DNA from 3 places in the Paenibacillus sp. FSL R5-0749 genome. Region 2 is predicted to be linked to each of the others. Evidence: predicted binding sites of a transcription regulator. Region 2 holds the regulator's gene; each other region holds the start of a gene.
What was found. The regulator NrdR, encoded in region 2, represses ribonucleotide reductase genes. The targets are predictions, from matches to a motif close to AACACNATATATNGTGTT.
Positions count from the first base shown of each region.

Region 1: MKY85_RS27855 (anaerobic ribonucleoside triphosphate reductase) is a predicted target of NrdR. The motif match lies at 2,697-2,714, and genes of this name have one in related genera.
Region 3: MKY85_RS10315 (adenosylcobalamin-dependent ribonucleoside-diphosphate reductase) is a predicted target of NrdR. The motif match lies at 4,421-4,438, and genes of this name have one in related genera.

Region 1 is NZ_CP152005.1:6,241,501-6,248,618, reverse strand. Features, by position in the region: gene nrdG (anaerobic ribonucleoside-triphosphate reductase activating protein) at 183-692, opposite strand; gene MKY85_RS27855 (anaerobic ribonucleoside triphosphate reductase) at 689-2,650, opposite strand; gene MKY85_RS27850 (histidine kinase dimerization/phospho-acceptor domain-containing protein) at 3,132-4,769, shown strand; gene MKY85_RS27845 (aldo/keto reductase family protein) at 4,946-5,884, shown strand; gene MKY85_RS27840 (diguanylate cyclase) at 5,992-7,110, opposite strand.
Region 2 is NZ_CP152005.1:2,123,952-2,131,069, forward strand. Features, by position in the region: gene MKY85_RS09590 (MntP/YtaF family protein) at 1-193, shown strand, start outside; gene coaE (dephospho-CoA kinase) at 203-799, shown strand; gene MKY85_RS09600 (lytic transglycosylase domain-containing protein) at 796-1,359, shown strand; gene MKY85_RS09605 (alpha/beta-type small acid-soluble spore protein) at 1,442-1,663, opposite strand; gene nrdR (transcriptional regulator NrdR) at 1,780-2,247, shown strand; tRNA gene MKY85_RS09615 (tRNA-Ala) at 2,433-2,505, shown strand; gene MKY85_RS09620 (S-layer homology domain-containing protein) at 2,737-6,363, opposite strand; gene MKY85_RS09625 (immunoglobulin-like domain-containing protein) at 6,813-7,118, shown strand, end outside.
Region 3 is NZ_CP152005.1:2,277,330-2,284,447, reverse strand. Features, by position in the region: gene MKY85_RS10325 (flavin reductase family protein) at 195-755, opposite strand; gene catA (type A chloramphenicol O-acetyltransferase) at 986-1,633, shown strand; gene MKY85_RS10315 (adenosylcobalamin-dependent ribonucleoside-diphosphate reductase) at 1,718-4,360, opposite strand; gene MKY85_RS10310 (SNF2-related protein) at 4,846-6,609, shown strand; gene MKY85_RS10305 (YqhG family protein) at 6,613-7,118, shown strand, end outside.

The sequences.
Region 1 (7,118 bases), 2.6 Mb from region 2:
GGTTAAATTTTAAATGCTAAATTAATAACTACCTATATAATATATCGTCATGCAATAGAGAAGAAAATAGAGAGAATGGATAAATCCTATTTCTTTAAGGCAGATCTCTATACGCCAAAAAGACACAAGTCCGCTGGGGGACTCATGTCTTGATAATTGGGGAGGGGGAGTACAATCAATGTTTATGGCATACTGAGCTGCATCGTAACGATAGTCTGAGTGGCTAGTGTTGCACTAACATCAATCAAGCGTTGATTCCGACTGCCGCGAAAGGGTAGAGAGACGTCACGCTCAGCTTGAATATATCGCCCATCGATAATAACGTCGCATAGTCGGGCAAGCTGCGCTCTCGCAGGGTCAGTAACAAGCTCTTCATATGCGAATCCGGTATAGGCCCATACTGTCATATCAGGACGTGCAGTGCGGAGCTGCTGAATCCAGTTCGCACATTCTGCTGCCGAGAAAAAGGGATCACCACCACACAACGTCACGCCATCGAGCAACGGATGGTTCGTCACTTCATGCAGAATCTGCTGCTGCCGCTCCTCTGTAAAAGGCTCACCCGCCCGAAAGCTCCACGAATCCGGACTGAAGCAGCCCGGACAGGCGTGGCGGCAACCGCTGATGAACAACACCGCACGCAGGCCGATCCCCTCATTCACCGATTCCGGGATGTATCCATATAGATTCATCGGTGTTTCACCCGATCCCGTACTTCGGCCTGCTTCGCAGCATTGAAGCGCACTTTGTAATCTCCGGTCAGATAGCCGGTTACACGGCGTAACCGCTGGAAGTGTACATGGTTCTCATGGGCTTCGCAGCCTGGGCATACATCCCCGATAACACCTTCATAACCGCATGCAGGGCAGCGATCAATCGGATGATTAATGGAAAAATACCCGATATCCTGCGCCAGTGCATATTGCACGATTCGAAGGAAAGCTGCGGTGTTGGCTCGAACGTTCCCGTCCAGCTCCACATAGGAGATTGCCCCCGCATTACACAACGTATGGAATGGGGCCTCCAGTTCAATCTTCCGATAAGCTGGAAGAGTGTGGTATACGGGGATATGGAATGAATTCGTATAATACTCCCGATCATTAACCCCAGGAATAAGCCCATACCGCGCTCTGTCGATCTTCGTGAATTTGCCGGACAGCCCTTCAGCAGGTGTAGCAAACAGGGTGATATTCAAGTTATGCTGCTCGCTCATCTGATCACAGAACTCTCTCATGGTGCGAATAATGTTCAGCGCTTCACGATGCACATGAGGGTCCTGTCCATGATGGCGTCCATAGAGAGCTGTCATACATTCTGCCAGGCCAATAAAACCCAGGGATAACGTACCATGTTTGAGCAAATCCCCAACGGGTTCATTCGGAGCAAGTTGCTCCCCGCCTTCCCATACACCCTCCCGCATCATGAAATCTGACGCCTTAGCAGGTTGAACAGTCTGGATACGGTACCGATGCAACAGACCATGCGCAGCATTTTGCATCACGGATTCCAGTGCAGTGTAGAATTCCGCCCGATCAGCAACCGCTCTGTTGCCCTGGCAGATGCCAAACCGGATGCCGAGCTTGACCAGGTTGATGGTATTAAACGACAGATTACCTTTACCACTTTGACGATTACGACCAAATCGGTCAGCCAGAGTACGTGTGCGGCATCCCATGGTTGCAATGATCGTATCCGGATCTTCCGGATGATAGAAAGGCAGATTGAACGAGGCATCCACATTGACAAAGTTAGGATACATCCGCCGGGATGAACAGGTGACCGCAAGGCGGAACAGATCATAGTTTGGCTCGCCATGAGCCTGATTGACCCCTTGTTTACATTGGAAAATATGCTGAGGGAACACGGGAGTTTCCCCGTTGCCCAGGCCGCGAATCGTTGCTTCGAGCAATGAACGTGATACCAACCGTCCTTCCGCAGAAGTACATAATCCATAATTCAGTGATGTGAATGGAATCTGTCCACCAGCCCGACTGCTCATCGTATTCAGGTTATGGATCAGCGATTCGGCAGCTTGTCCCGTCTCCAGTTCAGTCTCTTCATAGGCGAAGTCATATGCGCGTGGGCACTGAATCTTCGCTTCCATACTGTCCAGATGAAGTTGTTCATCTTCAATCAGGGCATTCTCACCAAAAAGTCGTTGTCCTTTGCGATAATGTTTGCGAAACGATCGCTGCACATAGGGAGCCAGATCCCAATCAATCTTATTGGCTGATACGCCGCCATACTGACTGTTCTGCTGGGATTGGAAGATGATTGCAACCAGAGCCATTGCAGACATGATCGTCTGAGGTGTGCGAACCGATCCGTTGCCTGTATTGAAACCCGCAGCAAGAAGGCGGTCAAACGGGATAAAGATGCAGTTGGTTGTGCCAAGTGCATACTGATCCAGATCGTGTACATACAGATCCCCGTTCTCCACAGCTTGAGCAAGCTCTTCCGGCAACACATGACGCAGAGCATGCCACTTGGCGGTCTCCGAACCGAGCCTGCTCATCTTGCCGCTGAAGGAGTCCCCGTTCAGATTCGCATTTTCCCTCAGCGTATCGGCATCTTCAGCGCCAATAATTCGTCTTCCCAGGTCGGATAATAGATCGGATGCCGGTGGAGTGGCATACTCAAGCAAGTTCATGTAAGGTTCCTCCTAAAATGATGTATTGATCATTTAAATTGCGTTAAATACTATATGTAGATTTGTATTATCCATTTATAAACTATATGTGGTTTTTTGGGTGTGATAATGGTCACACAACTTAATGGACAAAATGGACTTTCCTTTAATTACTGCGGATAAAGGTTCCCAAAGTCTGAGTAGAAGCGTATAATTTCTAGTTATTCTGCATGTAAAATATCCGAAGTTGGACAAGATGAACTTTGAGCCATTTGAAAAGGCAATTTGCAGTATATTTACGCTTGTTACGTTATCAGTTCATGACCTGCTTTTGTCCTAAAAGGGGCGATTGGCAGGGAGTATGATTCTCTTTTACTTCTACGGTGTTAATCATATAAGTATAGATTGTGACAGATATTCGGATTCTTGATGAACCCTTGTACATGATTAAACATTCTGATGTACAGATTTGAAAGTGCAGCTAAGACAAGAGGGGTGAATCATGGGGACGGCAGAAGGCATTACGAGAGGCTTCTATGAAGATATAAAGGAAGCTGCGGCCCATATCGTGGACGTATTAAGCGGGATATTGAAGGTCAATACCATCTTCGTTGCCACGAATGATGGGGTGACGAATGTCATTTTGGAGGCCTTTAATCGTACGGAAGAGTTGATTGTTAAAGGCAGTGAGCTTTCATTTAACGAATCATATTGCAGTCTGGTGTTAAGAGACAAAGGTAGCGTTCTTACCATTCAGAATACATGTGAACACCCAATGACAAGTTCCATGGATGTTACGAATGGGCTTGGGAGCCGTTTCTTCGTGGGTGTACCTATCATACGAAGATCTGGCGAAACATTTGGAACGATATGTCTAATGGACAATGCTGGTTATGTGATCAGTGAAACGGACATGAAGACGCTGAACGCGATGGCTGTCTTTCTGGGATATGTTGTGGATCTGGAGAGCACGCTGCATGTTCAGGAGCGAAAGTTGAGTGATTCGGAACGATTGCAAGAGCAGCTCCAGGCAGAGAAAGAACGAGCCGAATCGGAGGCCATGACCAAAGCACAGATGCTCAAACTGATGAGTCACGAGATTCGCAATCCGTTGAACGGCATTCTGGGGTTGACGGATCTAATGCGTACTCCGGATATGTCTGAAGAGCAATCAGAATATGTGAATATGATCGAGACGAGTGGCAACATACTACTCTCGCTCCTGAATAATATGATGAGCTTCAATATTAATGAGGCAGGCAAAACGGTTATTCATGATGATCCGTTTGATCTGGTCGGCACCATTGAAAATACCGTCTATCTCTATGCCGGAATGGCATCGGGCAAGAATATTGATCTGGGATTGAATCTTGATTTGAATGTATCGCAAGTATTTGTTGGTGATGAGATCAAGATTGGACAGCTGCTTGCACATGTCATTCAATATGCTCTCGATTCAACGCGTGAAGGCTCAGTTCTGATCACGGCCATGGTGAACGGCGAAGAGACAGAGGATATGGGTACACTTGCGCTCAAGGTGAAGTACACGGGTCAGATGGTATCCGATAAGAAGTTGCGTAATTTGAACGGCCAAGATGAAAATTTGGATATCCAAAAACTGATCGGAAGCAATCTGGGTTTGGCAGTAAGCCAAAATCTTGCCATTCTCATGCATGGGCGTATTCAGGTGAGTAGTGCGGGAGAGAATGAGACGGAATTCCATATTGCCCTTCCCTTACGCAGATACTGGGAGTTACCTCAACTTGCAAGTATTCAGCAGCGGTTAAAAGGGAAAAAGGTGCTGCTCGCCAAGGACCCGGATATATTGCAAGGCGTTTCTTCCCTGATGCGCAGATGGGAGATGGATGTGCATATGACCTCGGGTTCGAGTGTAGCACATGAGTGGATCAAGGAGGGCTTCAAGCCGGATGTAGCCGTTGTGGATATGGGACTTCAAGAGGGCGGCGCAGTTGATTTCGTACATGAAATGAAACAGCGGCTGGAGAATCTGCCCGTCATTGTTCTGGTTCCATATGGTATGCACATTGACCCGCACGAAGCGGAAACCTTTGATGCTGTTCTGACGAAACCGGTCAGACAAGCTGATTTGTTGAATGCATTGAGTATTACGCTGCCCTAAACGGGCAGCCGAATGGAAAGTTATCTCAGTTGGCGCACCTGCTACAGGTGCGCTTCTTTGTTTTTCCCTTTGCATTTATCCAATTTCTGCGCCAAAGCCCTTTTCATCCGAGCTGGTTACGTTACAATAGAATGTGTACTTCATCTTTATAACCAATAGAGGAGGATATGCAATCAATGGATTATCGCAGATTGGGTGGAAGCGGACTGAAAGTAAGCGAGATCAGCCTTGGAAGCTGGCTGACGTACGGAGGGTATGTGGAACGTGAAAATGCGGTGAAATCAATTGAAACTGCATTCGATGAAGGCATTAACTTTTTTGATACAGCCAATGTATACGAACGGGGTGCAGCAGAAGAACTGCTGGGACAGACGCTCAAAGCGTATTCTCGTGACTCCTACGTGCTTGCAACAAAAGTATTTGGCAAAATGGGGGATGGTCCGAATGACCAGGGGCTGTCTCGTAAACATATTAAGGAACAATGTGAGGCCAGCTTGAAGCGCCTAGGCGTTGAATATGTGGATATCTATTACTGCCATCGCTATCATACCGAGACACCAATTGAAGAAACACTCCGCGCACTTGATGATCTGGTACGTCAGGGCAAGGTGCTGTATGTTGGTGTCAGTCAGTGGACTGCGGCTCAGATGGAAGCTGCCTTGGGTACAGCAGATCGCTTGCTCTTGGATCATATCGTGGTGAACCAGCCCGTGTACAATATGTTTGATCGTTATATTGAAAATGAAATTATTCCGCTAGGTGAGCGTAAGGGTATCGGACAAGTCGTATACTCCCCGCTTGCTCAAGGTCTATTGACCGGGAAATATACTTCCGTATCAGATATCCCCGAGAACAGTCGTGCGGCTAAGCTAGGATGGGACGAAGGCAAGATCAATGCAGATCGCATCGGGAAAGTTCGCCAATTGATTGAAGTGGCGGACAAGCTGGACCTGAAGGTTGGGCAACTGGCCTTGGCCTGGATTCTGCGCCAGAACAATGTATCCAGTGCACTTGTAGGGGCGAGTCGTCCCGACCAGGTAAAAGAAAATGCGGCTGCATCTGGCGTGAAGCTGGATGCTACCATTATTGAGGAAATTGAAGGTATACTTTCCTGATTCCAGTCAGATATTGGGCTGGGATGATATGGAGTGAGATATAAAGCAAGGGATGTCCTGTACGCCTGTGATTGGCGTGCGGGACATCCCTTTTTCAATTGGAGCCGTCAGCTTTCCAGTGTAAGAGGCAAGGACCTTAAAGGTAAGACACATACACGGTTACGTCCTGTATTCTTGGCTTCGTATAGTGCACGGTCTGCCTGTTCGAAGAAGTCGTCATCGTCTTGCTCCACACAATGATCCGGATACACGGCTACGCCAATGGAGATGGTTAGACGTGTGGTGTGCCCGTCAGGCAGGGCAAAATGATATTTCTCTACTGCCTGCCGGATAGATTCGGCGGTAGCCATGGCCTGCCGTTGTCCACAGTCGAGCAAGAGTATAGCGAATTCTTCACCACCGTTTCTAGACACGATATCCGCAGAACGTGCGTGTTCAACAAGAAGTTGTCCGAGTTGCTTCAGAACGGCATCGCCAGCGGAATGACCAAAGGTATCGTTTACCTTTTTGAATCGGTCAATATCCATGGCAAGCAAGGACAGCTTTTGTTGGTAATCCCGCGCATGTTGAAGTTCCGATAGAAGTGACTTTTCGAACTGTCGTCGATTGCTAAGGTTGGTAAGATGATCGGTAGATGCTCTCCTCTCCAATAGAAATAACATTTCATTGGATTTATTGATGAATTCTGCGATGAAATAGATGAATATTCCACCGATGAAGGAAATGGTCATTTGTAACGGATATACCTTCATTAATGAATTCATGCTGTCTGTATTCAACATGAGGATGATAAAGATTAACGTTATGCCGAGCAGATTCATCGTAATAATTTTGGTCAGTCTGGACCAGGAAGCATAAGCGAAGTATACACCGGACAACCCGATTAGAGTCATGACAAATCCTGCATCTATGGCAGAGGATGACAAGCCAAACATCAGAATACGAAGGATCGAGAGCACAAGTCCCGTAACGACCGAAGCCAGTCCTCCCAGATATACCGCTGCGGTAACGATCGCCAGATGCCGTAGATCTACAATCGTACTCTCGTTCAGAGGGAAGGAATAGTTCATGAGTACTGTGCCATATATGCCGAATAATAAGCCGCCGATCAACTGAACACGTAACGAGGGAAAAGGCAATCGGATACTATAGAACTTTGCAATGATCCCGGATACATACATAAACGTAATCATGACACAAATATTAATGAAAAAAGTGCTAAACAACCGACATT
Region 2 (7,118 bases):
AGCAGGCCTGGGAGCGGCTCTTTTGGGATTCCCCACGCTCTGGACGGCACTCATTATTGCCCTGTTTAGTGGGGCGTTTCTGTCACTTGGCATGAAGGTTGGACTACGATTCTCAGCCCTGCGCTGGATGCGAAGACTCTCTGTATTGCCGGCACTATTGTTAATGATTATGGGAATAATGAAGCTGTTATGAGGTGAAACGATGAATATAGGCTTAACCGGCGGGATCGCGACAGGCAAAAGCAGTGTTTCCGCCTATCTCGCCAGTAAGGGAGCGTTGCTCATCGATGCAGACGTTATTGCCCGGGAAGTTATGATGCCCGGGCATCCCGTGTTGGCCGCCGCTGTTAAGCGGTTTGGACAAGCCATACTGAACGAAGATGGAACACTGGATCGGAAAAAGCTTGGAAGTCTTGTTTTCCAACAACCAGAGGAACGAAAGGCATTGGAGGCTATCACACATCCGGCGATCCGTAAAGAGATGCGTGAACGGGCTGCTGCATATGCGTTGCAACATCCGGATAAACTTGTGGTATCTGATATTCCATTGCTCTACGAATCGGGTCTGGAAGACGGCTTTGAGGAAGTCATGGTTGTCTATGTACCGAGAGCGGTTCAACGAGATCGCTTGATGAGTCGGGATGGAATGACTGCAGCGCACGCTGAGGCACGGATGGATGTACAGATGGATATTGAGCGCAAAAAGCAGTTGGCTGACATTGTCATCGATAACAGCGGTTTATGGACTGAGACGGAGCAGCAAATTGACTCATATCTACAGCGTAAGGGTTTGTTATGAGAATATTGCGCAAGAAACGAGTACTGCTGTTGATGTTTGTGTCCTTTGTATTGGTGTTATTTCTGAATACAAACTGGATGGCATGGTTCTATCCGATTCATTATAAGGAAGAGATTCGTGCCCAATCTCAGAGCTATGAGGTTGATCCGTTTCTGATTGCTTCCATTATCAAAGTGGAGACCAATTTCAAGACAAGCAAGGAATCCAAACGAGGTGCCATTGGACTCATGCAGCTGATGCCGGACACGGCCAACTGGATATTGGAACAAGCCAAAATTCCCGACACTTCACTGGAGGAATTGAAGCACGAGCCTGAACGAAATATTCAGTTAGGCACATGGTATCTGCGCAATCTGTCCGATCAATTTGGTGGCAATGAAGCGGTTATGATCGCTGCTTATAATGCGGGTCCAGGAAAAGTGAATAGTTGGCTCAGAGATGGTGTATGGGATGGCTCGTTCGATACGGTAAAGGATATTCCGTTTGGTGAGACGCGTCACTATGTACAAAGGGTCATTTATTATTATAATCAGTATGTAAAGATCTATAATACGTTCTAAGTATATAAGTAGAAGCACAGAGCAGGCCGGTTGTTCACCGGCCGCTCCATGCTCCTCTGTGTAGCGTATTACGATGCAGATATTATTGGTATTGACCTGCCAATTGCTGTTCTGCAATTGTTACCAGACGCTTCGTGATGTATCCACCGATCGAACCGTTCTCGTAAGAAGTCATGTTACCTTGGTATCCGTCTTGTGGGATGCTGATTCCGAGTTCTTGAGCAACTTCATATTTCATTTGCTCGAGTGCTGCGGAAGCTTTAGTTACCACCAGGTTGTTGGAGTTACCGTTGCTTTGTGCCATTGCTGTTCACCTCCTCGTGAGTTGGTAAAAGTATTATGTCTCGGCAATGCATTTTTCATTACAAAATCAAGACAGGGAATATGTGGTAAAAAGTAAAACGTGGGAAGTGATCTGATTTGAAGTGTCCTTATTGCGGTTATATGGGTACCAAAGTGCTTGATTCGCGTCCGGCCAACGAAGCGAAATCCATTCGCCGTCGCCGGGAGTGTGAACAGTGTGCCCGAAGATTCACAACGTTTGAGATGATTGAAGAAACTCCATTGATTGTTATCAAGAAAGATGGCAGCCGGGAAGAGTTTAGCCGGGACAAGATTCTTCGCGGGCTTATTCGTGCCTGTGAGAAACGTCCAGTCTCCGTTGAGACGTTGGAGATGATGGTATCTGAAGTCGAGAAATCCCTGCGTAATACAGCTGATGCTGAAGTGGAGAGTCGTCAGATTGGTGAGCTATTGATGGAACAGTTGTTTCCAGTCGATGAAGTGGCGTATGTCCGTTTCGCGTCGGTATATCGTCAGTTCAAAGATATCAATATGTTCATGAAAGAACTGAAATCCCTGTTGTCCAAAGACGATCTGGAGGATTAGTGAAGTGGGAAAGGGAGAAGAGCAGTCTGGAGTTCCAGTCCATGTGTACCAGTGAAATCGGTTGTTCTTCTCCAATCATTTTGGATCTTGAAAAATTGATTGACAGCGAAAGCTGGATTTTATATGATATAGGAGTCGCCTGTGGAACGTTAGCAGTGTTGGACAAGTTATCTATTTCATATCCTGGGGCCTTAGCTCAGCTGGGAGAGCGCATCGCTGGCAGCGATGAGGTCAGGGGTTCGATCCCCCTAGGCTCCATAACGAAGAACGCCATCACATTAGTGTGATGGCGTTTTTTATGTGGTGAAATAAATCAGAACATGATTAATGAAGTAGAAGGAATTGGGGACGTATATTCTAAATACCAAAAATCGAGGGTTTAAAGTCCTGACCGGGGAGTTGTCAAAAAAAGTGCATTTTGAAAACAGGAGACCCATCCGGCTTGATATTGTCCAACCGGGAGGGGTCTCCTTAATTCTGTATACGCTTTCACTTAGCCAGATATTCAACAAACCTTACAAAGATCGTGGCTACTTCGGCGCGGGTGGCGGTGGCTTTGGGAACAAAAAAGTTGCCCGGTTTGCCTAATACAATGCCGTTGCCTTGAAGCGTCTGAACGGCCTCCAACGCCCAGGAGCTGATCTCACTCTGATCCGTGAAGGGTTTAGAGTAGCTTTCAGGTATCTCATAGCCCTTGTAGTTCATGTAGTTGTAAAGTATCACCAGCAGCTGCTCGCGCGTTAACGGCGAATTGGGGTCAAACAGGTCTGCGTTTGTACCGTTGACTATGCCTTTTTCGGCCGCCCACTCGGCTGCCGCGGTGTACCATTGTCCGTCCGTCACGTCATTAAAGCGGGAACTCGTGTAGCTGGAGAGGTTTACGTTCTCAAGATTGGCCAGTACCTGCACGAACATTGCACGCGTCATTGCGCTGCCCGGTGAGAACATTGTGGACGTCGTGCCGTTGAAAAGATCGTATGTGTAGGCGAAATTTATATCGTTGTAGAACCAGTCTTCCATGTTGGCATCCCTGAAAGGGTTGCCCGTTATCACGAGGAAGCCCAGTGGGGTGGCATCATCGAACACCAGCTCCGTACCCTCACGGATGTTCAGTGACATGCCGTTGTTTAAACCGACTCTTGCTCCGTCCGGTCCTACCACAACCGCTCCGCTGCTCCGTATCTTCGATCCACCGTGGAGATGCACCTGGTTGCCGTTTGACAGGTTCACATGCGCGTCTTTACCGCCTACTATGACTGTACCGTCGCTCGCGATCGTTGAGCCACCCGAAATGATCACTGTGCTGATGCCTCCAGGTAGTGTCACTTCGGCGCTTTTGTCTTTCGGAATGGTTACCTCACCGTTTGCGTCTATCGATGTGCCTTCGGGTACCTTAATCTTCGTCCCGCCTTTGGTCGCAATCTCGCCGCCACCGGGGAGGGTGGTGTTGCCATTTTTGTTTGTGACCGCGGGTTTATCCTTCGGTGTATTCACTGTGTAGGTCGACTTCGAGGTTCCGGTTCCAGGGTCTGTCCCGATGCCTGTATTGTCGGTGTTGCTTGAATTATCAACGTTGCTTGTATTACCGGTGTTGCCCGTATTGCCGCCAGAATCAGGTACAGTGGGAGTCGTCGTCTTCATCGGTGTCGCCGTAGCACTGATCTCCGCGCCGTCTCCCTTCGCGTTCACCGCGATGATGGTGAAGTTGTAGCCTTGGCCGTTTGTCAGATTGTTGAAGGTATATTTGGTCTCCGCCGCTTCCAATGCAACCGGTGTTACATTTCCATACCATACCTTGTAGCCCAATATCGCGCTGCCACCATCGTCAGCAGGAGCATTCCAGCTCAATGTGACCTGTCCGTCACCCGCTGTCGCTTTGAAGCCACTCGGTGCATCAGGCACGGACGGTTTTCTCTGCACGAACATCCAATCAAAGACGTCTGTGTAATCGTTGTTCCAAGCCGGCAAGTTAGAGGACTGCGCCGTGGGAGCTATGCTCCAATTCCCCATAGTGATCTGGTTATAAAGCACCGCCGCTTCAACTTCATGTGCTATATAATCAGCCAGAACAGGTGTGTTGGCCGGATTCGGCCTCAGATTCGGCTGATCAAATTGATTGTAGGGCCACGTAAGAGCCTCATTACTCTCAAAGCGCGAAGCCCTCGCGTTGACCATTTTTGGCATATTGTTATTGATGAAGTTATTGAGGTTCGTCTGGTAGCTACCAACATTATGAGCATTTAAAAACATCCAATAGGCCAGGGTGTTGTGAGCGTCATTGTCTTTAGCGTTCGGGGAACCGCTTACCGGGGCCATAGGTGCGGCGGCAGCGAAGAAGCCGGGATAGCTATTAACTAAGTTATTCGTATACTGGCCACCCCATGAGAAGCCTGCAGCGTAAATACGGTTAGGATCTACTTCACCGCTGGCAATCAGGGCGTCTATGACCTTCTTAACATTTTCTGTGGAGGGAACAGATACGCCATTATAGGAAAGATTCAGTATATGGCTGGCGTACTTATCGGGATTTTGCTCCATCTTTTTCATTAAAGCGACGGAGCCGTTGGCGGATTTCATGGCCGCTTTTTGGTCTGTCGCAGCGTTTGTGCCGCCGCGTGACATGCCGTGGGTATATACATACAGCGGCAATCCTTTCATCACGTTACCGTCTTCATCCTTGTGAAGGTAGAGCGAACGATTGACCGAATTGTCCGTGAATGTTGTAAATTTATCGAGGATTGGATTCACCACTTTTTCCTGTTCAAAAACCACATTGTGAAGCGAATTCCCTTCTGTCAGTACGATTTCGCCCTTTTGAACAAGGGTGTAGACCTGCCTAGTCGAGTTACTGCTGCCATCCAGCGTTGTACTGCCGCCGCTCTCTGAATAAAACTCAGACTCAACAACGATGTAACGACCGCTCGTCAGTCCGTCCTGATAATCTGGTGAATGGCTAATCGGCCCGACATAGCCGCGTACCTTTGGCTCGTCATTAGCGTATACCCTTGTGATTTTGCGTGGTCCTTCAAAGGTCACTGCTTCGCCGTTCAGGGTCGTGTTCCTAGCCGATAAGGCAAATAAATCCGGATTAAGCGCGGAGCCTAACGCCGACTTCCCCTCGCCTAAATCAATGATAACAGCCGTTGTGTACTCGCCACTGGCGAAGTTGTCATTCCATACGATAAAGGGAAGTATCCCCGCGTCCGGATCGTTTTTGAATGTCACATGAATGGCATGATCAGCCTCAATATTCGTAAAGGTATAAGTGCCAGCAGATAGAGTCACGGTCTGGCCGTCTACTGTTACGGTATCCACAATTTTGCCGTAATCGGGGGCAAACGTAATTTCTTTGTTAGAGCCCCGATCTACTCTCAGAACATCCCCGGGTGGGTTCGACATGATTGAGCCGCCCGGTCCCGCAGTGGCGGTAATTGATAATCTGGTGTCTAATTCATTGGCTGGGATGAGCTGCAGGCTGTCTGTAAATGAATCAGAGCTGGTGTAAGCTGCGTCTGGAACTCCAAAAGAGGAAACGACTTCATAGCGGTCACCGCCGTTTTCTGTCGAGTTATTAATATAGACCTCAAAGGTAAGCTGTCCCTCCTCAAAGGTCAAATTTCTTTTGGGTATTCTCATTTCCACGATGTATCCGGTTTCCGTAATCTGGGTCCATGCAGCCCTGCCTGGAGCGGCCTGCCCTGAAAACACACCCGTCGAGCTGACTCGCCATTGATTTGAGCCGCTGGTTCCGGTACCAACATAAAACTCCAGGCTGTCATACCGATGATCTGCGCCAGCTCCCTGATATAGATTACTGTCATTCACAACTACGCGGGCATACAGGTAGTCATGATCCCAAAGGATTCTTGCTGTGCCCGTGGCATGGGGTCTCGGGTCGGTGGGTACCGTGCTTTTGTTGATGTGATGCTCCATGGTTTGGTCCCAGAGGGGATCATTTGACCCGAGTTCGGGAGTTCCAAAAATGGCGGTGGGTGTTTCATTCGCTTCTGCGTTCTCGATGTTGTCAGTGGCGGCAGCATAGCTGGTAGGCATTAGCGACGCTACCATGACCAAGCAACAGAGGAATGCGAGCATTCTGCTAAATCGTTTTGGCATAAATGAAAATCCTCCTTATTTTTTTGATCCGGTTCGCCCACGGCTTACCGACATCTTATTCGGACACGTTGTCAATATGACAAGCGTCCAACTATATATATTAAGTCTATCAGGAGTTAAATCCTTTAATTTACACATAAACCATACGTATACATCCAGAACGGCAGAGATGCCGTTTTATTGCTTTGATAATCTTGTACGCATCTGTACATGTAGATTGCTTCATATGAATGGTGTCGCAGTTTGCATTCATTTCAAATTGCAATAAAAAAATCCACCTTATGAACAAGAAACTACATTGAATTGGAAGGGTGGAAGACGTAATATGAGGAGAAATGTAAGCGCATTCATATCAGGGTGTTTCTTTAGCTCCTTGAGCGAGGTGGTCTTGTTTTAAAGGTGAAATAAGGATTGTGTGCTTTTGAATATTAAACGAGGGGAAGAATGCTATGCGAAAGCGGATTTCAATCATAACGTTAGTTTTATTTTTGACCTTCAATAACTGTTTGAGTTTTGTTCTGCCATTTAACAATCAAGCTTCAGCGGACCCCATAACACCAATGATGTTGGCGCATTATCCACTGCTTGAGGATGTACAGGATACATCCGGTAATGGCAAACATGGAACGGCTGTAGGCAACATTACGTATGCCGATGGTCTTACTTTACCTGGAGGAACAGATAGTACTACGAACTACGTGCAGCTTCCTACTGGATTGTTTGATCATCAAGAAAATACAACGATTTCTGTATGG
Region 3 (7,118 bases), 150 kb from region 2:
TATAGTACTTTTCATCGAGTGGCTAAAATTACCTGTCCGCTTGCGCAAACCAGCATACCCACGCAACCGTTCATTGAAACAATTAAATTCATAACAAAAGGCTGCCGACTTGCTCAGCAGCCACTATCCATTATAAACCTATGTCAGACCGGATTGAAAGTTTTGCTCATAATTGCTTCTTCTTGCCTAGGACCCTAGAGGTAGAACGGGTGATTCTTTTCTTCTGTCCTTGCATCCAGGATTCGGTATGTTGAGCGCCCTGTGTACATTGGGATTTGCAACTTCTCCAGATCAACCATTCCATTCTCCAGAAAGTACTTCGGATCCTGATATCGCTGCAACACCTCGCCTGCAATCCATTCATGGTCACCATATGTTGTAATATCCATAACTTTGCATTCATAAGCAAAATAAGCGTCCGTCAAAATAGGTACACTTACCTTCATTCCTTCCTCATATGGAATGCCGAATCTTGTAAATTTATCTGTATCTCTTCCACTGAACGTTCCTGCAGCTTGAATCCACTCTGATCGATGACCTGGTAGGAAATGAACTCCGAATACACCACTCTTCTCAATGAGTTCATAGGAGTATGTTTCCTTACGAAGGGAGATGCCATATACGCCTGGATATGATCCGATGTATGTATGCCATCCGGACGCCATCACATTCTGGACTCCCTCATGACGTGAAGTCACCACCGCTACCATTCCAGGATAAGAATAAAATTTGGGTTCTTCTATCGGCTGACGCATCTAATCCCCTCTCTTCTTCGTTATACATACACTTTCATTATAAAGTAATGCAGCAGGTTGAAAAAGCGCTTTGCGGAGTATTACGCTATAAGCACACATTCATTATTATGTTATACTGAGAGGGATCAATGTCTAAAAATACGATACCGGGAATGTGATAGAATATGGTCAAATCAGTCAAATATACCTCCTAAATGAAGGCATTATTCAAATTTAGGAGGTTATAACTTATGTTTAATCCAATCGTGTTAGATCAGTGGGATCGAAAGCCTTACTTTGACCACTACTTGAATCAGGTCAGATGTACCTACAGCATGACTGCTAATCTGGATATCACGCTATTGATTGCTCAAATAAAACTTAAAGGCATGAAGTTCTACCCAGCTCTTATTCATATGATCTCTACGGTCGTCAATACACATCAAGAATTTCGAACTAGTTTCGACGCCGAGGGGAGATTAGGCTACTGGGACGAGATGTCTCCGAGCTATACGATTTTTCATGAGGACGACAAACGTTTCTCGACGATCTGGACGACATTCCATGAAGATTTTGAGACGTTCCACAATCGTTATCTGGACGATATGAAGAATTACAAAGATCATAAACAATTGGTTGCCAAACCCAATGAACCACCAAATACATTTCCCGTTTCCAGTATTCCCTGGGTGAACTTTACGGGATTTAATCTGAATATTTACAATGAGGGAACCTTCTTGTTGCCTATCTTCACGATGGGAAAATATGTTCAAACCAACGATAAAGTTTATCTCCCCTTATCTATTCAGTTACACCATGCCGTGTGCGACGGCTATCACGCTGGGGTTCTATTCAACGAATTGCAGTCATTGGCAGATCGTAGTCATAAATGGTGTTAGTTAGCTAAATGAAGAAAAGGCATTCCTGACTCTTGGTGGAGTCATGGAACGCCTTTTCTTTTTCTCTTTTTTTTCAAATGCTATTTAATTGCACTTGCTATACCCACATTGACTGCATGTTTTGCATCCTTCCACATTCATCAGGGATGCAGAACCACAAGAAGGGCATAAATCTCTTGATTCGATAAAGTTTTTTTGATTCTCCACTTGTGGATATGCGCTCTTCACTTGGTTCTGTTCTTGTGAAGCTCCCGTTTCATTCGCCTGCACATTGCTCTGTACATGACTTTCCAATGCTTTGGCGACGGCATCTGCAATCGATTCCACCCGGTTGGCTCCAAAGCCAATCGCACCCGAACCACCAATTCCCTTGAGATGTTTGATCAACAGTTCCACCTTGTGCCCGTGATCTCCGTATCGAAGAAACAGTGAGCATACCCGACCGAGGGCCTCAGCCATGGCGAACACATCCGATCCCGCTTTGCCCACGTTCAGGAAGATTTCACCCGGCGTTCCCTCCAGATCATTAATTGTAATGTAAGCCATTCCGAATGGCGTATTAATTTTGTATGTTGCACCGCGAAGTACCTGAGGGCGGCTTCTATATTGTTTATCCAGCACTGTGGCAGAGGAAGAGGTTTGATCGGAAGAATGGATTTCATCATCAACCTTACTACTGACCGGCTCAACACCTGCCTGCCCTCCTACATTATTCGGGTTATCTATTGTAGATACGTCCGTCTTCTCTTTTGCTTCCGCCGTGTTCTGATCTTCGGTCTCCTGGGTCTCTTCCTTCTTCGAAGTGGACAACACCTGCACATCCCTACTGCCGTCTCGATATATCGTTACTCCCTTACAGCCAAGGTCGAAGGCCAGTTCATACAGTTCAGCCGTATCCTCCACCGTAAAATCAGCCGGACAGTTGGCCGTCTTCGAGATGGAACTATCCACCCATTGCTGAATCGCAGCCTGCACCCGGATGTGATTCTCAGCCGACAGATCCATCGCCGTCACATAATAGTCTGGTAAAGCTTCACCCGGATGTTCATCCAGCCACTCTTGCGCAATCGGTACGAACTGTTCATCATAACCCAGACGGCTTTGACGGAAATACTTGAAGGCGAAATACGGCTCAATCCCTGTTGATGTGCCTACCATCGTACCGGTACTTCCCGTTGGCGCCTGGGTGATCAGCGTGACATTTCGAATGCCCTGTTTGCGAATAGCCTCTCCCACTTCAGGGTACCTCGCAACCATATTTTTCATGAATCCACTCTGTAAATACGGTTCAGCTTCGAAAGCCGGGAAAGCTCCCTTCTCTGCTGCAATCTCTGCCGATGCCAGATAGGCCTCCTTCGCCATGAATCCATACAGTTTATCCAGAAATTCAAGGGATTCAGGACTGCCGTACCTTATACGCAGCTTAATCATCAGCTCTGCCAGTCCCATCGTGCCAAGCCCCACCCGGCGTTCACGCTGCTGATTCAGTCTGTTTTCCTCAAAATGATATGGTGTTGCATCAATGACATTGTCCAAAAATCGAGCCGAGATGCGAGTGGTTTCCGCCAGTTCATCCCATGCCACATCATGATTCGTTTCATCATAGAATTTGGACAGATTGATCGCTGACAGATTACATACACCCCAGCCAGGCAGGCCTTGTTCCCCGCATGGATTAGTACAGATGATCGGATTAAAGTACCAGCTGTTGGACATCTGGTTATAGTACTCCATGAATACCACACCAGGCTCTGCCGATTTCCAGGCTGATTCAATAATGGTATGCCAGATTTCGCGCGCCTTCAGCGTACGATAGTGTACCACCGAATGACCTGCGGCTTTCCACTGCTGCATATCCCCGTTCCAATTGGTGTCGTAGTCTGGATCGTTCGTATCGGGGAAAACCAAATCCCAATCTCCGTCCTGCTTGACAGCCTCCATAAAGGCGTTGCTCACACATACAGACAGATTAGCATTGGTCACCTGCCCCATCGTTTGTTTCACGGTAATAAAATCAAGCACATCTGGATGCCAGTCATTCATCATCAGCATGAGCGCACCCCGTCGGCTTCCGCCCTGTTCAATCAGTCCTGTCGTATAACTGAACAATCCGCCCCACGATACGGAACCGCTGGATGATCCATTGACACCTTTCACCACCGCTCGGCGAGGACGCAAAGAAGACAAATTAATGCCCACACCTCCCCCACGTGCCATAATCTCCGTCATCTCGGTCAAGGTCTTCATGATGCCACCCCGACTGTCCTGCGGAGACGGAATAACATAACAATTAAAGAGTGTGAGCTCATCGCTTGCCCCCGCTCCTGCAGCAATACGCCCTCCGGGTACTAACTTCCAATCCTCCAACACGGAGCGGAACTTGGACTCCCACGTTGCCCGCTGATCTACTGTAGATTCAACAGAGGCCATGGCTTTGGCAAGCCGGCTCCACAGCTCTTCCGGTGTTTTTTCGATGTTGAGTGTCAGTTTCTCCACGCTGGTCTCGATGATCTCTCCGCTTCGAGTCCTTACTTGTACGAGCTGACCCTGGCGTTCTATAATTTCGCCCACTTCCTTGGTTGGGAACTTGGGATCATCCTTTGTTAATACCAGTACCACATCTCCGACCTTGGCATGATTCGAGTCAGCATCCTTCCAGGCGTATCGGTCCAGAAATATTTTTTCGCTAAGTCCTTCTAATTGGTACGATCGTTGGTTTGATTTCATCGCTACGTTCAACCTCCCCGATTAACGCTCCATTTTCACTATAAAAGTAAATTATGATGAAACACCACATATAGTGATATAAAACCAGTATATTACACCATATATTGATTTTCTATATGACTTTTATCACAGACCTTATTTTTTGGACTCTCCTGCTCGGACAAGCTTCTTCACACACCCTCAGACTCACGCATACAAAACCTGTGAATTTTTTGGGACAGAAAAAACCTGAAAAAGCGAAGCGTTCGCCTAATAGCTTTCTGAAAGAAAGCTGCATCGAAAGCATACGCTATCCCCGGATTTCCCCTTCAGAAAAGGGAATCAAAGAAATCTGGGGACAACAGCGATTGGAAGGTTGTTCTGTCATCGTAGTGTTCGTGCAAATAAAATGTAGTTCAACTTGTATAGTTATGAACTCACTCTCATTCGTCCATACTATTACCTACGAATAAAACGTCATCACGTATGGCAGGGGAGGAAGCATCATGAACCGGAAAAACCCGCACCACACGAATCAACCTGTAGCCGAGCTGCCCGTTCCACTGGAATTCGATCGAAGCTGGATCAATCAGTTGGAATCACGACTGGATAAAGGGGGCCCTTGGGGAGATTACCGACTCTTTCAACTGGGCATTCAAGCCGAAGAGACCAATCTGATTCCCAATTTTGACGAAATTCAGTGTTTGAAGCATTTACAAGGCCTTACTCCACTTCCTCACCAGATGGACACTGCACGCAGAGTATTATTTGAAATGTCAGGCCGGGCCATTCTCGCCGATGAGGTGGGGCTTGGCAAAACCATTGAAGCCGGTCTCATTCTGAAAGAATATATGGTTCGGGGTCTCGTATCCAAGGTACTCATTCTCGTACCGGCTTCTCTTGTGTTGCAATGGGTACGGGAGTTGAATTCGAAATTCGGTATTCCTGCCATTGCCCAGAAAAAGGCCTATTCCTGGCAGAATGAAGTAGTCGTTGCTTCCATGGATACAGCCAAACGTGACCCCCATAAAGATATGCTGCTGAACACTGATTACGACATGATCATTATTGATGAAGCACATAAGCTCAAAAACAAGAAAACAACCAACTATCAATTCATGCTGAAATTGCGCAAAAAGTACTGTTTGCTACTCACAGCTACACCTGTGCAGAACGATATGAGTGAGCTGTTTAATCTGATTAACCTGCTGAAGCCCGGTCAGTTGGGGCGTCAGGGTGACTTTGCGGCCAACTTTGTCGTAGACAAACGGGTTCCGAAAAATCAGGAACAACTTAAGAACGAGTTATCCAAAGTGATGATTCGTAACCGCCGCGGCGAAGGCCCCGTTCAATTTACCAAACGGAACGTCTCCAACGTGAATCTGCAACTATCGCCCGAAGAACAAGCGCTCTATGATGGGGTGACGTCCTTTGTTAAGGATCAATACCAGGAAGCTGGCGGCAACCTGAGCAGCATGCTCTCCCTTGTTACATTGCAGCGTGAAGTGTGTAGTAGTCGAGATGCGGTATTCGTAACACTGGTTAATCTGTCGAAGAAACTTCCGCTGGACTCTCCCCTTCGGGACAAGATTTGGGAACTCGTTGCCCATATTAAAGCGATCAAGGAAAATACCAAAGCGGAGAAAACGATGGAACTGATTCGCAACATGAATGAAAAAGTAATTATCTTCACCGAATACCGGGCCACGCAGGAGTATCTGCTAAACTATTTCCGTAACAATGGGCTTACGGCTGTACCCTATCGGGGTGGTATGAATCGAGGCAAAAAAGACTGGATGATGGATCTCTTCCGCGGACGTGTGCAGGCCATGATTGCAACCGAAGCGGGTGGCGAGGGCATTAATCTGCAATTTTGCCACCATATGATCAACTTTGATCTGCCTTGGAATCCTATGCGGGTAGAGCAGCGGATCGGTCGGGTACACCGGCTGGGACAGCAAAATGATGTGAACATTTTCAACCTATCCACGTCCGGAACCATTGAGGAACATATCCTGAACCTGCTGCATGAGAAGATCAATATGTTTGAGATGGTGATTGGCGGGCTGGATGTCATTCTGGAACGGCTGGAGAAGAAGGAGTCCATTGAGAAAAGCCTGTACAAAATCATGTTGGAATCACAAAATGATGAAGATATTCGCCGTAAAATGGATTCACTTGGGCAATCACTGAACTCCATTCAACGCGAGGTTGCCGATGAAGGCCCTGCCGTCTCCGGGCTGTTAGATCTTCGCAAAGGAGGTAGCTGACCCATGACCATGACTCCCCATGAAGTGCAGGCATATGTTCTCACCTATCTGGAAGCACTCGATTGTCAGATTATGGAGCGTTCGCCTGCCCATGTTACTGTTAAACTTTCGCCTGAGGCAGACAAAGCGTTGACCAATCGCCCCTATTATTGGGGGTTCGTGGAGCGAACCGGAGCACCCGCTGAGACAATGTCCTTTACATTTATATTCGATCCTGACAGTTATCAGCAGGCCATTGAAGCAGCCGAAGCCAAAACAGCGCAAGCATCACCTGACACTGCTCAAACGAATGGCGCAACCAACGGCAGTCCTCAAGGCGAGCCACCGAAAGAAACCATTCTGGGCCGTTATTTCGGCATTACTCCATCCATGCCACTACTGGGACCAGGAAGGATATTGCGTGAAGAAGTGGTGTACGGCAGTCGCAGACTCCAACAGATTTTTGGTGCAGCACGTGAAGGGGGTGCCTTCGTGAATCTGTTCGAACAAGCTGCCAAACGGCAATTGCG